DNA from 2 places in the Roseobacter cerffii genome. Region 1 is predicted to be linked to the other one. Evidence: riboswitches for the same ligand, from Rfam matches in the RefSeq annotation. Region 1 holds a riboswitch; the other holds the start of a gene.
What was found. A riboswitch is a leader RNA that binds a small molecule or an ion and turns the genes downstream of it on or off. The one in region 1 is predicted to bind thiamine pyrophosphate.

Region 2: linked by a shared signal. The riboswitch ahead of ACVC7O_RS04835 (TenA family protein) and the one ahead of ACVC7O_RS20100 (thiamine ABC transporter substrate-binding protein) in region 1 are both predicted to bind thiamine pyrophosphate.

What each region holds. Positions count from the first base shown of each region.
Region 1 is NZ_CM135757.1:4,118,777-4,125,989, reverse strand. Features, by position in the region: gene ACVC7O_RS20110 (thiamine ABC transporter ATP-binding protein) at 1-273, opposite strand, end outside; gene ACVC7O_RS20105 (thiamine/thiamine pyrophosphate ABC transporter permease ThiP) at 260-1,816, opposite strand; gene ACVC7O_RS20100 (thiamine ABC transporter substrate-binding protein) at 1,792-2,772, opposite strand; TPP riboswitch at 2,807-2,908, opposite strand; gene aroC (chorismate synthase) at 3,000-4,100, shown strand; gene ACVC7O_RS20090 (TetR/AcrR family transcriptional regulator) at 4,097-4,690, opposite strand; gene ACVC7O_RS20085 (DM13 domain-containing protein) at 4,827-5,213, shown strand; gene ACVC7O_RS20080 (DMT family transporter) at 5,258-6,232, shown strand; gene cobO (cob(I)yrinic acid a,c-diamide adenosyltransferase) at 6,244-6,843, shown strand; gene ACVC7O_RS20070 (DUF6434 domain-containing protein) at 6,876-7,213, shown strand, end outside.
Region 2 is NZ_CM135757.1:979,927-987,139, reverse strand. Features, by position in the region: gene ntrB (nitrate ABC transporter permease) at 1-400, shown strand, start outside; gene ACVC7O_RS04855 (ABC transporter ATP-binding protein) at 410-1,318, shown strand; gene ACVC7O_RS04850 (nuclear transport factor 2 family protein) at 1,323-1,802, shown strand; gene cynS (cyanase) at 1,804-2,271, shown strand; gene ACVC7O_RS04840 (MFS transporter) at 2,384-3,739, opposite strand; TPP riboswitch at 4,080-4,176, shown strand; gene ACVC7O_RS04835 (TenA family protein) at 4,225-4,941, shown strand; gene ACVC7O_RS04830 (DMT family transporter) at 5,177-6,076, shown strand; gene ACVC7O_RS04825 (metallophosphoesterase family protein) at 6,327-7,085, shown strand.

The DNA.
Region 1 (7,213 bases):
GTTCTGAGCGATGGTCAGATGCGGGAAGAGGTTGTTGTCCTGGAAGAGCATCGCGATGGGGCGCTGACCGGGGGCATCTTCGGTGATGTCCCGCTCTTGCCACAGCAGACGGCCCGTGCGCAGCGGTGTGAATCCGCCAATCGCGCCCAGCAAGGTGGATTTTCCTGCCCCTGAAGGTCCGATCACCGCGGTCTTGCGCCCCTGGGCGACTTCGAAATCCGCGTGCAGCAGAAAATCACCCTGTGCGATCTCGATGCCCTCAAGCTTCAGCACGCCAGCGCCCTCCCTTGTCGCAGAGCCAGAAGAGCGACAGCGCCATCGCCAACAGCAAGAGTGCTGCGCCCGCGGCCGCCTCCGTGCGGTAGGCGCCCATCAGGCGATACATCTGCAAGGGCAGCGTCGCGCGGTCGGGGTCGGCAAAGAGCGCGATGACACCCAGATCACCTACCGAGAGCGCCCCGGTGAGACCCGCGGCAAACCCGATCTGTGCGCGCAGGCGCGGCAGAACCAGCCAGCGCCATGCGGCCCAGCCCCGCAGCCCAAGCGACCGTGAAAGCCGATCATAGCTGGCGAGGACATCACGCAAGGGCGGGACCAGGATGCGCAGCGCGAAAGGCAGCGCCATCAGCGCGTTGATCAGTGCTGTCACCGGCAAGGCCAGCGGCACCGGGTCGGCAATCGGGTTAATCAGGATGAACCAGCCGGTGCCGATCATCAGGGGCGAGGCCGAGAGACCGATGAGCCCGATGGCCTCGGCGCTGCCGCGACGGCGTGTGCCGATCCAACCGGCCATCGGTACGGCGATCAAGAGCAGCACAACAATGCTGAGCAACGCCACCCAGAGTGAATTGCCCGCAGTGATCCAGACCCCGGCGGGCATCAACGGCAGGCCTTGCAGCCCGGCGAGCAGGATGGCGAAGAGCGGGAGCAGCAGAAATCCGCTTCCCAGTGCGATCACGAAAGCATCCAGCCACGCCTGCGCCCCGCTGCGCGCATCCCAGCGGCGCAGGGCCCGGTCGAGGCCCCCGTTCAGCGGGAGGTTGGGGATGACCCAAAGCGCGATCAGCGCCGCTCCGCCCGCCAGGCCGAGCTGGATGACCGACAGCAGGGAGGCGCGCGCAAGGTCGAAATCAAAGCGGAAGGCTTGATAGATGGCCAACTCGATAGTGGTGGCCCGAGGCCCTCCGCCGAGGGTCAGAGCAACGGCGAAACTGGTCAGGCAAATCACAAAGACAAGCGCCGCCGCCCCGGGCGCCAGCTGTTTCAGAAGCGGCCACTCCAGCGTGCGGAAGACCATGCGTGGCGGCAGGTCCAGCTGTGCGGCGAGGCGGAAACGCTCTGCAGGGATGCTTTGCCAGCCTTGCAGCAGGAGCCGCGTGGCGAGCGGTAGGTTGAAGAAGACATGCGCCAGAACAACCCCATGTAGACCGTAGATCGACAGTGTCGGCAGACCGACCGCGTCAAGCCCGGTGTTGAGCCAGCCGGTCCGACCAAAAACGGTCAACAACCCGAGCACGGCCACAATGACCGGCAGGATGAAAGGCGCGCCCAGGAGCGTGATCAGAACGCCACGCCCGGGGAACCGCCGCCGCGCCAGCGCCCGCGCCAGTGGGATTGCGAAGGCCACCGACAAGAGCGCCGACAGGGCGGCCTGCACCAACGTGAACCGGATGGCCGCCCATTCGGCGGGGCCAATGCCGCGCCCCACTTCGGCCCGCAGGCCAAGGCCAACGAACGACAGCAGCACCGCCGCAACGACAAAGCCGCCTGCTGCGAGTCCTGCAGTGCCGATTATTGGCTGAGCGCGCTGCGCCATGTCTCGATGGCCTGATCCTTGCGGGCTTCTGCTTCATCCTCGGAGTAGAACAGAACCTTTTCCGGCAGCGGTAGTTGCGCCCAGCCCTCGGGCCACTGATCCTCCGGCAGCGCCGAGGGCAGGGACCAGTTGGCGGTCGGGATCATCTGCTGGAAGTCCGCGCTCAGAACATAGGCCATGAAGGCATCGGCCAGTTCAGGCTGATCGGTCCCGGCAACCTTGCCCACGGTTTCGACCATGAAATAGTGTCCTTCCGGGAAGATCGCCGCCTTCTTGGTGAAATCCTCTTCGGCAAACATATGATAGGCAGGCGAGGTGGTGTAGCTGAGCACCATGTCGACCTCACCATCGGTGAACATGCCATAGCTGGCCGACCAGTCCTTGGTCACGGTCAGGATTTTCGGGGCGAGCTTTTGCCAGACCTCGGACGACTTCTCGCCATAGACCGCCTCGACCCAGAGCACCAGCGCCAGCCCGGAAATCGAAGTGCGTGGATCCTGGATGACGAGTTTTACACCGTCGTCCATCTCCAGGAGCGCGTCAAAGCTCGCAGGCGGCGCGTCCATCGTGGTCTCATTGTAGATGAAGGCGGTGTGGCCGTAGTTGAACGGCAGGAAGATGTCATCGGTCCAGTCAATCGGTAGCGTCAGGGCGGAATTGTCCTGCCCGTGCGGTGCAAAGAGGCCGGTGGCGCGGGCCTTGGCCGTCACATCGGAGGTCAGGCCGATCACCACATCCGCCTTTGTCCGCTCCCCTTCCAGCAGCAGCCGCGGCAGCAGATCGCCCGTGGAGAATTGCAGATCGCAATCGCAGGTCGCCTCAAAGCCCGCCTCGATCTTTGGGCCTGGACCCCATTCCGAGGTGAAGTAGTCGCCCGCGTAGACAGTCAGCACCGGCGTTTCGGCGCCTGCCTGAGAGGCCAGCAGCAGCGTGGTTGCAAGAAGAGTTCTCCGCATGATCAATCCTTTCAAATGCGACGAACGGATGAAAGGATGATCAGCTCACCTTCCCTCCGCCGGTCTTAACCGGTTCAGGTTCTACGGGTCCGCGCGCTCGCGCATCTCAGCCGGATTGGCCCCCCGAGGTGCGACCAGAGGTAAAGCGGGCCTGCGGGATTGGCAAGCGATAAGCTCTTGAGGCGATCCGCGCGCACCGCTAAGCACGCGGGTCAAAGGAGCAAACGATGTCGATCAATAGTTTTGGCCATCTCTTCCGTGTGACCACCTGGGGCGAAAGCCACGGGCCTGCCCTGGGCGCGACGGTCGACGGCTGCCCGCCGGGCGTTGCGATCAATGAGGCGATGCTTCGGCAATGGATGGACAAGCGCAAGCCGGGTCAGAACAAATACACCACCCAGCGGCGGGAAGCGGATGAGGTGAAGATCCTCTCCGGTACTTTCGAAGGGGTGACGACAGGCACCCCGGTGCAGCTGATGATCGAGAACACCGACCAGCGCTCGAAGGACTACGGCGATATCAAGGACAAGTTCCGGCCGGGCCACGCGGATATCACCTATTTCCAGAAATATGGGGTGCGTGATTATCGCGGCGGTGGTCGGTCAAGCGCGCGAGAAACCGCGGCGCGTGTGGCCGCTGGCGGGCTCGCGCGCGCTGCCATCGGCGCGCTTGTGGCGGGGGTGGAGATCACCGGCTACATGGTTCAGATGGGGCCGCACAAGATCGACCGCGACCGGTTCGATTGGGACGAGATCGCCCGCAACCCCTTCTGGGTGCCGGACGCGCAAGCGGCGGAGGACTGGGCGGCCTATCTCGACAGCCTGCGCAAATCGGGCAGCTCCGTCGGTGCGGTGATCGAAGTGGTGGCGCGCGGCGTGCCTGCAGGCCTGGGCGCGCCGGTCTACGGTAAGCTCGACACGGACCTCGCAGCGGCCATGATGAGCATCAACGCGGTGAAAGGTGTGGAGATCGGCGAGGGCATGTCAGCGGCGATGCTGACCGGAGAGCTCAATGCCGATGAGATCACCATGGGGTCGGAAGGACCGGTTTACTCCTCGAACCATGCGGGCGGTATCCTCGGAGGGATCAGCACCGGGCAGGACATCGTGGTACGCTTTGCGGTCAAACCGACGTCGAGCATCCTGACCACCCGGCGCACGATTACCAAAAGTGGCGAAGAGACGGAGATCATCACCAAGGGCCGTCATGACCCTTGCGTGGGCATCCGTGCGGTCCCTGTGGGAGAGGCGATGATGGCTTGCGTACTGCTCGATCACCTTCTCTTGCATCGCGGTCAGGTCGGCCAGAACCAAGGGCACATCGGCTAGAGCGCATGCGATTCCAGCAGATGCGCGACGCCATCGACGCTGTGCTCGACCGCCCCGAGGGGCAGCTGCGACCGGGCTAGAACGCGCAGGCCGATGTATTGGGTCAACAGCACATTTGCCAAAGCGCGGATGGCGGGCGCATCTAGCTTATGATGCACCGGAGAGGCGCGGAGTGCGGTTTCCAAGCCCGTGCGAATGCCCTCGAGCCCCTGCTGCACGGCGGCGGCGATCTCGGGGTCTGACATCTCGAACCCCGCCGCCGCCGTACAGAGCAGGCACCCGCGATGATCGCCGTCTGTGGCCGCCTTGGCCGATGCCTCGAACAGGCCCAAGATACGGTCACGCCCATCCTTGATCTCCTGGTCGGACAGCCGCGCCTGCGCGGCCCCCACGGCCGCATCCTCGTAATGCTCCAGCACCAGTAGAAAGAGCGTCTTCTTGTCCTTGAATGCCTTGTAAAGGCTGCCCCGGGTCAACCCCATGCCCTCCAGAAGGTCCGGTAGTGAGGCCTCCTGATACCCCTTTTCCCAGAATACGCCCATGGCGTTTCGGATGGCGTCATCGGTGTCGAACTCTCTTGGGCGGGCCATGGCGGTCTCCTGTTTCCGATGGCTAATATAGTTCGGAACCGCTTGTTACACAATTCACGCAGACGTGTATTGTACCGTTTGGTTCCTAATTGTAGGTTTGGCCTACGTCCCCAAGACAGCAAGGAAAGCCGAACTCATGAAACACTTCTTCTCCGCCCTCCTCGTCATCGCCCTGACCACGCTCGCCAGCGTCGGCGCCCTGGCCGGCAACGACACCCGCGGCACCTTCATCGGCAAGAGTGACCACATCACCACCGGCGGCGTTACAATCGTGAAACACGCCGACGGCACCGCTACCGTCACACTCGAAGACGACTTCTCGCTCGACGGCGCACCTGACCCCCGCGTGGCGTTCGGCAAGGATGGCGCCTACGTGCCCGCTGGCGATCTGGGTGAGTTGAAAATGCTCAACGGCAAGCAGGTCTACACGGTACCAGCCTCGATCAATGTCGATGATTTCAACGAAATCTATATCTGGTGCCTGAAATTCTCCGTGCCTTTGGGTGTCGCCAAACTGGGCTGATCCATCCGCTTGATCTTTGCCGCTCGCAGGCGCAAGAGAGAGCCATGGCCCAAGACCTCACGGAACACCGACCGGGCCGCGCAATTGCTCTCAAGCTCTGCGCGGTCTTTCTGTTCATGGTCATGGCCGCGATCATCAAGGGCGTTTCGCCCCACGTCCCGCCCGGTCAGGCCGTCTTCTTCCGCTCGCTCTTTGCCATCCCGATCATCGCGCTCTGGCTTGCACAGCGCGGGCAGCTGCGCGATGGGCTGATCCCGTCGAACCTCATGGGCCACGTCTGGCGCGGGGTCTTCGGCACCTCGGCGATGGCGCTGACCTGTGCAGGCCTCGGTCTGCTGCCGCTGCCGGAGGTCACGGCCATCGGCTACGCGACACCGCTCTTTGCCGTGATCTTTGCGGCGATCTTTCTGGGCGAACGCATTCGACTCATTCGGATTTCAGCTGTGGCGCTTGGTTTGGTCGGGGTCATGATCGTGATCGCCCCCCGCCTCAGCCTCGGCGCCGATGACATCTCGCGGGCAGCTGCCCTTGGGGCCCTGATGACGCTCATTGCCTCGATCCTGCGCGCGCTGGTGCAGATCCATGTGCGCCGCCTGGTACAGACCGACCACACCGCCGCCATCGTCTTCTATTTCTCTGTCACTGCCAGCTGCCTTGCACTGCTCTCCGCGCCCCTCGGCTGGGTCATCGACCACCCGGGTTTCGTCTGGGTCTGGCCTGCACAAAGCGTGATCCTCTGGCTGATCACCGCCGGGCTGATCGGCGGGGTGGCACAGATCATGGTCACCTCCTCCTACCGCTTTGGCGGCGCGTCGATGCTGGCGCCCTTCGACTACGCCTCGATGATCTTCGCCGCGCTGATCGGCTATCTCGCCTTCAACGAACTGCCCACCGGCCCGATCATCCTAGGCGCCAGTCTGGTCATCGCCGGCGGCATCCTGATCATCTGGCGCGAGCACCAATTGGGGGTTGACCGCAGCAAATCAAAGCCCAATCAATCGCCCCCGGGCACACCGTGAGGGGACATGAGATGAGCGACGCAGACACCCACAAGGAAGAGATGAAAAAGGTGCAGGCCAAGCACCGCGCCAAGGTGGCCGAGGCCGAAGACCCCGGGCGCGGCCTCGTGCTGGTGCACACCGGCAAGGGCAAGGGCAAATCCTCCAGCGCCTTCGGCGTCGTCATCCGCGCGCTCGGCTGGAAGCAAAAGGTCGGCGTCGTGCAGTTCATCAAGGGCAAGTGGATCACCGGGGAGAAACGCTTTTTCGACCAACTTGGGGACGTCACCTGGCACACCATGGGCGAAGGCTTCACCTGGGACACGCAGGACCGCGACCGCGACATCGCTGCCGCCGATGCCGCCTTTGCGAAGGGTGTGGAGATGATGCAGAGCGGCGATTATGACCTCGTGGTGCTCGATGAGATCAACATCGCCCTGCGCTACGAATACCTCGACATCCACGCCGTCATTGACAGCCTCAAGGCCCGCGACGACCGCACCGGCGTGATCCTCACCGGCCGCGACGCCAAGCCCGAGCTGATGGACTACGCTGACTTGGTCACCGAGATGACCGAGGTTAAGCACCCTTACCAGTCCGGCATCAAGGCCCAACGCGGGGTGGATTTCTAGCGGCTGTCTTGGAGGCAGAGAGAGGACTGTTGATGCCGAAAAACCGCGAAGGTCGCCCCGAGATCGCCAGCATCACCACCAGCGCCGAGCTGCGCCGCTGGTATTGGCTGAAATCCGAACTGGAGGCACAGGCCAAGGCGGTTGGCGTCCGCGCCACGGGTGGCAAGTTCACGATCCTCGACCGCCTCGCGCATCACCTCGACACCGGCGAAACTCAATGGCCGGGCGACATCCGCACGGCACCGCGCTCGAAATTCGACTGGCACAGCGCCGCGCTCACGCCCGAGACGGTGATCACCGACAGCTACCGCAACACGCAAAACGTGCGCCGGTTCTTCAAGGCGCATGCGGGCGACAGCTTCAAGTTCAA
Region 2 (7,213 bases), 1.2 Mb from region 1:
GGACAGTGAGATGAGCGCGATCTTCGTGATCTTCATCTGTTCGATCTGGCCCATGCTGATCAACACCGCCTTTGGCGTGGCCGGGGTGCGCGAGGATTGGGTGAATGTGGCGCGGACGCATGAGTTAGGCGCGCTGAAGACGGCTTTCACCGTGATCCTGCCCGCTGCGGCCCCCACCATCGTCACGGGCATGCGCATCTCCATCGGCATCGCCTGGTTGGTGATTGTCGCAGCCGAGATGCTCGTGGGGGGCACCGGCATCGGTTACTATGTCTGGAACGAGTGGAACAACCTCGACCTGACCTCCGTCATCTTTTCCATTCTCATGATCGGTGTCGTGGGCATGCTGCTGGACTCTCTGTTCGGCCTGCTGCAGCGCACCGTCGCCTACACGGAATAGGAGCTTTTCGTGGCCAAACCCTTTCTGAGTATCGAGCAACTCACACAGCGCTATCCTGATGGGCAAGGTGGGGAGTTCACCGTCTTCGAGAACGCCAGCTTTGGCATCGAGAAGGGAGAGTTTGTCTGCATCTTGGGTCATTCGGGCTGCGGCAAATCCACCATCATGAACATCCTCGCAGGATTGGCTGAGCCCACAAGCGGCGTGGTCAAGATGGATGGGCAGCATGTCTCCGGCCCCAGCCTCGACCGGGGTGTGGTGTTTCAGAACTACTCGCTGCTGCCTTGGCTGACGGCGCTCAAGAATGTGACCTTTGGCGTTTCGGCCCGCTTTCCGGACTGGAGCAAGGAGAAGGTGATCGAGCATTCGACGGCCTTTCTCGCCAAGGTCGGGTTGACGGGTGACACCATCCACCGCAAGCCTAGCCAGCTCTCGGGCGGGATGCGCCAGCGGGTGTCTATCGCGCGGGCGTTCGCCAACGAGCCCAAGCTCTTGCTGCTGGATGAACCGTTCGGCGCGCTCGACGCGCTGACCCGGGGCACCATTCAGGACGAGCTGATTAAGGTCTGGAGCGACACGGACCAGACCGTCTTCATGATCACCCATGATATTGATGAGGCGATCCTGCTGGCCGACCGCATCCTGCTGATGACAAACGGGCCGATGGCGCAGGTGGCGGAAAGCGTGGAGATGACCATTCCGCGTCCGCGTGTCCGCAATGATATTGTCGAGCATCCGAACTACTACGCCATCCGTAACCATCTGGTCCATTTCCTTGCGCAGCGGTCTGCAGAGCTGGCAGGCCAGCCCGGCGATGGGGCCAACCAGCCCGAGACCATCCGTATTGATCTGTCCGACGCGCAGGAGAGCGAAGAGCCCGAGCCTGCCAAGCCTGTTTTGCGCGCGGTGGAAGGGTGATGCCATGAGCGACACGCTTCCCCGCCCGCCACTGCCGCCATTTTCCTATGAAGAAGCGGTCGCCAAGGTGCGCATGGCCGAGAACGCCTGGAACACGCGCGACCCGGAGAAGGTGGCGCAGGCCTATACGCCGGACACCCGCTGGCGCAATCGTTCCGAGTTTCCGCGTGGGCGGGCCGAGGTGCAGGCGTTCCTCACCCGCAAATGGGCGAAGGAGACCGGCTATCGCCTGATCAAGGAGATCTGGGCGCATGCGGGCCACCGGATCGCGGTGCGCTTTTGCTACGAATGGCACGACGAGGCGGGCCAGTGGTACCGCGCCCATGGCAACGAGAACTGGGAGTTTGATGATCTGGGCTACATGGCCGTGCGCCATGCTTCGATCAACGATGTGCCGATTGCGGATGAAGACCGCCTGTTTCACTGGCCGGAGGGCACCCCCCGGCCCGACGACCACCCCGGACTGACAGAGTTAGGACTATAAAATGAAGGACACGATCCCAATGACCGAGATGACCAAAGAGGACGTCACCGCGATGATCCTGTCGGCCAAGAAACAGGCTGGGCTGACATGGGAGGAGATCGCCGAGAAGATCGACATGTCCCCGGTCTGGACCCATTCCGCCGCCATGGGGATGAACGCCTTCCCAACTGACAAAGCCGAGCTGATGGTCACCACCATGGGGCTGCCGCAAGAAGCCGCCTCGGTGCTGGCCGAAAGCCCCACCAAGATCTGGGAACAGGCGGTGCCGACCGACCCGTGCATCTATCGCTTCTACGAGATTGTGGGGGTTTATGGCCCGACACTCAAGGCGATCATTCAGGAGAAGTTCGGCGACGGCATCATGTCGGCCATCGATTTCGACATGTCGGTGACGCGGGTGGAGCATCCGAAGGGCGACCGCGTGAAGGTCGAAATGTCCGGCAAGTTCCTCGGCTACAACAGCTGGTGAGCTGACGCGTTTCGCTCGCAGGATATCGCTGGAAACACAGTCGATCAGCGTCCCAAGCTTCGGACGCTGATTACGCAGGTCTGCAACTTCGCGCATGCAGCTTCTCCAAGCGTCACATCGGACCATCTGACGACAGTGAGCCATAGCTCCTCACCAACCGCAGACCGCTGAAGAATGCGACCAAGAACGACAGAACGTAGGCGCCGAATACGAGCAGCAGCCCTGTCTGAGGGCCAAGGCTGCCAGCAACGCCCCCTCCAACGAGCGCACCCAACGGTCTGATCCCGTAAATCGCCGTTTGGATCACCGCATTGACCCGCCCAAGCATGGCGGGCGGCGTGACCAGCTGGCGAACTGAATTTTGGACGACAAGCCACATGGCTGGGCCAAAACCGAGCAAAAAGAAGCAAGCGTAAAGCCACACCTCGTAAGTGTCGCCGCCAATCAGAAGCAGACCGCCCGCTGCGACGACCGAACTGCAGGGACCGAACAAAAGGATAACGGATGGGGCAATGCGTTGAGCCAGTCGCCCTGCAAGCCAAGAGCCCATCACAGCGGCCAATCCAAATGCCGAGAGGGCAAATCCGAATGCGCCCGGTACGAACTGGTAGACCTCCCGGATAATAGGGACGAGGACCACGAGCAACGCCGCGAAGGCGAGGTTCCAGAAGATCGCGCAAAGTGCAATCGGCAGTAGGAGCCGGTGCGAGATCACGTACTGCCCGCCCTCAAGAACTCGCGAAAAGGCGGAGGCCTGCTGTTTTGGCCTTACCTCAAACGTCGGCAGCGTCAGGGACAGGCTCAAGGCAAAAAGAGAACCAATGCAAGCGCAGGCAAAGATCATCCATCCCGGCGCAGTGCCGATCAGCAGGCCGATGGCCAATGGGACAGCGAACGAGCATAGCGCTCTTGGTATCTCGATCGCCGCATTCGCTTGAGCCAGCGCGGGCGCGGCGACTGTTCGAGGCAAAATCGAAAGTGCCGTCAGACCGAAAAGGACGACGCCAAAGCCCGCAATTGTGATCCCAACGCCAAACCAGATGACCGTGCCTAGCAAGATGCTCAATGCAGCGGTGGCGAATCCCGCAAAGGAGGTCAGGGCGGATGCAATCGCGAGGGACCGAAGCTGTTGTTGATCGACAAGAATGCCGAATGGAATTGAGCCAAGCAGATGGGCCATGGACTGGCAGGCGACCAGAATGCCGATGACCTCCGGAGTTGCACCAAAGGCCAAAGCGGCAACCAGAGGGACCGACACAAGTGCGATCTGATCGGCAAAATGAGTGCCGTAGGCAGCACCGGTGAGGCGATGAAGGACAGACAAAGAAAAACTCCTGTGCTTTTCGCTCAGGTTGGGGCGTCGCTTGTCGTGCGAGCGACCCGTTACCTGCTCATTTGAAGGCGACAGCAGATAGCAACGGTTCTGACGATGATGTCTTTGCGGTTCCAAACACGTCGGAATCTGCACAAAAGGTGGCTTTCGGCCATGAAGCAAAGGGGTTCTTCGCTCGTCGAATGCCAGGTTTTCGCCGGAACCTCATTCTGTTCCGGCATCGTGGGCCACGATGCAGCCGCTGCATCCGAAGCAGCTGCCAGCATTACGGGGCAGTTGTTGACAGACCGATGAACTCGTCGTGCAACCACTCGTCCAGTTCGTCATCCACCATCTCAAATCCCACCGTCTGCGACAGCTCCATAGTCCTCTCTGAGATGGCGATGGGACGGCGAAGAAAGATGGCCCCCGGAACATCGCAAAGGTCGGACACCTGATCGTCGTTTGACAATTGCCGCGAAGGCTGTGACCTTCGGACCTGCAACAGGGGCATCCGGCATTGGCCGGGTTGAGACGCACCCTTTGAACCTGAACCGGCTCATACCGGCGGAGGAAGTTGTGCGCAGGTGCTGCTCGGGCCTGTCCATCTCCTCCACGTGCACACGCAAGGAGATGGAAAGATGAGCTTCACTGATACCCTCTGGTCTGCAACGGCGGATTTGCAAGAAACCATACGCACCATGCCGTTCAACACGGAACTGGCGATGGGCACCCTACCATCCGAGACCTTCCAAGGATACATCATTCAGGACGCGCACTACCTGGAAGGTTTTGCGCGCGCGCTGGCGATGGCTGCGTCCCGCGCCCCAGGAGCAGACGCCATTGCTCAGCTTGCCGGATCAGCCGCGGGCGCCATCGCCGTTGAACGCAGGCTGCACGGGGACTACATGGCGCGCTTTGGCGTCTCACCCGGGACATTCGCCGCGACGCCACCATCGCGCGCCTGCGACCACTATGTATCATTTCTGATCAGTTCGGCAGCGATTGGGCCTTTCCCGGTCGCGGTCACGGCACTCCTGCCCTGTTTCTGGATCTACCACCGGGTCGGCACTGCGATCCACGCAGAAGCAGTAGCGAACAACCCCTATCGCGCCTGGATCGACACCTACGCCGGTGAGGCCTTTGCAGCCTCGGTGCAGGCGATGATCGATCTCACCAATACCCTGGCTGACGATGCCGACGATGCAACCCGGAACGCCATGCAGGTCGCGTTCACCCAGTCCTCCTGGCATGAATGGATGTTTTGGCACAGCGCGTACCACCGGACAGGCTGGCCTGAGCCACCCACGCCGCTGGACGTTCCGCCACGGAAGGACCCTGCAACCGAAACAGCCTAATGCCACCGAAGTGGCCGTAGCGTGGTGAGCAGACCAACCTGTGGCTAATGCGGTCAAGCTCGAAAGATGCGACCCGGCATATTCGGACGCTCGAACGCTTCCCATCGTTTTTCTGATGCCCCTGGTGAGGCCGCATCAGAAGATGGGTTGCGCTCACCGGTTGGCTAATGGAGATAGAAAAAACACGCGAACTCGTATCCTCCATCCGCAAAACCATGCAAAGTCAGAGACACTCTTGAGTAACAGCCCCCAAAAGCTCAACTCGGCAGCACTTGCGGTGCCTTCGATGATCGGTGCAGCGGCTTTGGTCGCCATGACCTCGATCATCGGAAAATCGCTCGGTGTCGGACTGGACGACGGCTCGGGTCTGCATCCCCTGCAGATCAGTGCGGGCCGCTTCTGCTTTGCAGCACTCACGCTTCTTGCCGTCTTGTGTGTCCTACCTGCCAGTCGCCCGACCTTCAGTCATACGAACTGGACCTTGCATCTCATGAGGTCAGTCTGCGGCTGGTCCGGCGTCACGGCCATGTTCGCGGCGGTTGCAAAAATGCCTGTCGCCGATGCGACCGCAATCAGTTTCCTCAGCCCCATTGTCACTATGGCTCTGGCAGCCTTGATGCTCAACGAGCACATCGGTCTACGCAAGGTGCTTGCCTCAGTCTTTGCACTTGCGGGCGCAATGTTGATCCTGCGGCCCGGGACCGATGCGTTCCAGGCCGCGGGTCTCTTTGCCTTGCTGGCCGCCGCCCTGATGGGTCTGGAAGCCATCTTCATCAAACGCCTGACCGGCTCCGAGCCTGCCATGCGCATACTCGTCATCAACAACCTCATTGGAACCACTATCGCTCTGACGGTCGCCGCGTTCGTCTGGACGACCCCAACCGGGGCGCAGTGGATGCTTCTGATCTCGCTGGGTGTTGTTATGGTCTCGGGGCAGGCTCTGTTCATTCAGTCGATGAAACGTGGTGCCGCGAGCCTCGTGATGCCGGCGTTCTACTTCGTTCTGGTATTTGCAGCGCTCTATGACTTTGCGCTGTTTGGCGTGATACCGAGTGTCACCGCCATCATCGGCTCCGCCACGATTGTCCTCAGCGCGGTCATGCTTGGTCGGCTGAGTTCCGAGGCGCGGATTTAGGATTTGGTCGGAAGGCATCGAAGTATGGATTTCTGCGTCTCAGCCAGCCAGCGCTCGTGTCCATTGGGGTAGTCCGCTCAGACGCCCTGAATTGCCATTGGCAGGGATGACCCCACTTCATGAGTTTCTTGATGCTTCGGCAGTTTCCGCACGCAGATTGGCATTTGTGAGTGAAGCACCAGCAGCTACCCTGCGAGCATGGAAACCTGCAACTTCAGGGCAGTGAGCCCCCCACAGCCTAGGAAAAACAATGACAGCGTTTAATCAACATCGATTTGCCGTGATCGCAGACATTCACAGCAATGCGGATGCATTGACCGCTGTCCTGCGCGATATCGATGACCATGGTGTCGACAGCATCATCAATCTTGGCGATCACCTCAGCGGCCCGATGGCTGCGCGGGAGACAGCGGACCTCTTGATGGCAAGAGACATGATCCTTCTTAAGGGCAACCACGATCGTTGGCTGACCGAGCAAGCACGCGACCACATGGATACGATTGAGGCGGCCGCCTTCGATCAGCTGGAGGCCGACCACCTCGATTGGGTTCGGCAGATGCCCGCTACACACGCCGTCGATGGGGAGATCTTTGCGTGCCATGGAACGCCGAGAAGCGACACCGTCTACTGGACCGAGCGCGTCTCACCCAGCGGAGACGTTCTGTTGAGACCACGGGACGAGATCGCAAAAGAAGCAGAGGGGATTGTCGCCACGCTCTTCCTGTGTGGTCACACGCATCTCCCCCGCCGGGTCGATCTGCCTGACGGGCGCGTGGTCTTGAACCCCGGCAGCGTGGGATGCCCGGCCTACACCGACAACGATCCTGTGGAGCATATCGTGCAGACCGGAACAGCTGCTGCGTGTTACGCACTTGTCGAGAGGACGGATCATGGCTGGATGAGTACATTCCGGCATATCGCCTATGATCCGCAACGCATGATCGAGGCCGCGAAGGCAGCCGATCACGCCCACTGGGAGCCCAGATTGGCGACCGGCTGGATCAGCTGACCAGTTACGCGGCGAAAACGGGACAGGGTCGTGCGAGGCACCTTGAGGACAGACCGACAGGACATCGGCTGGATGCTCGGACGTCGAAGGCGCCCCCAAGGGCAAAATCGGATGGTGCCGTGGCGCGC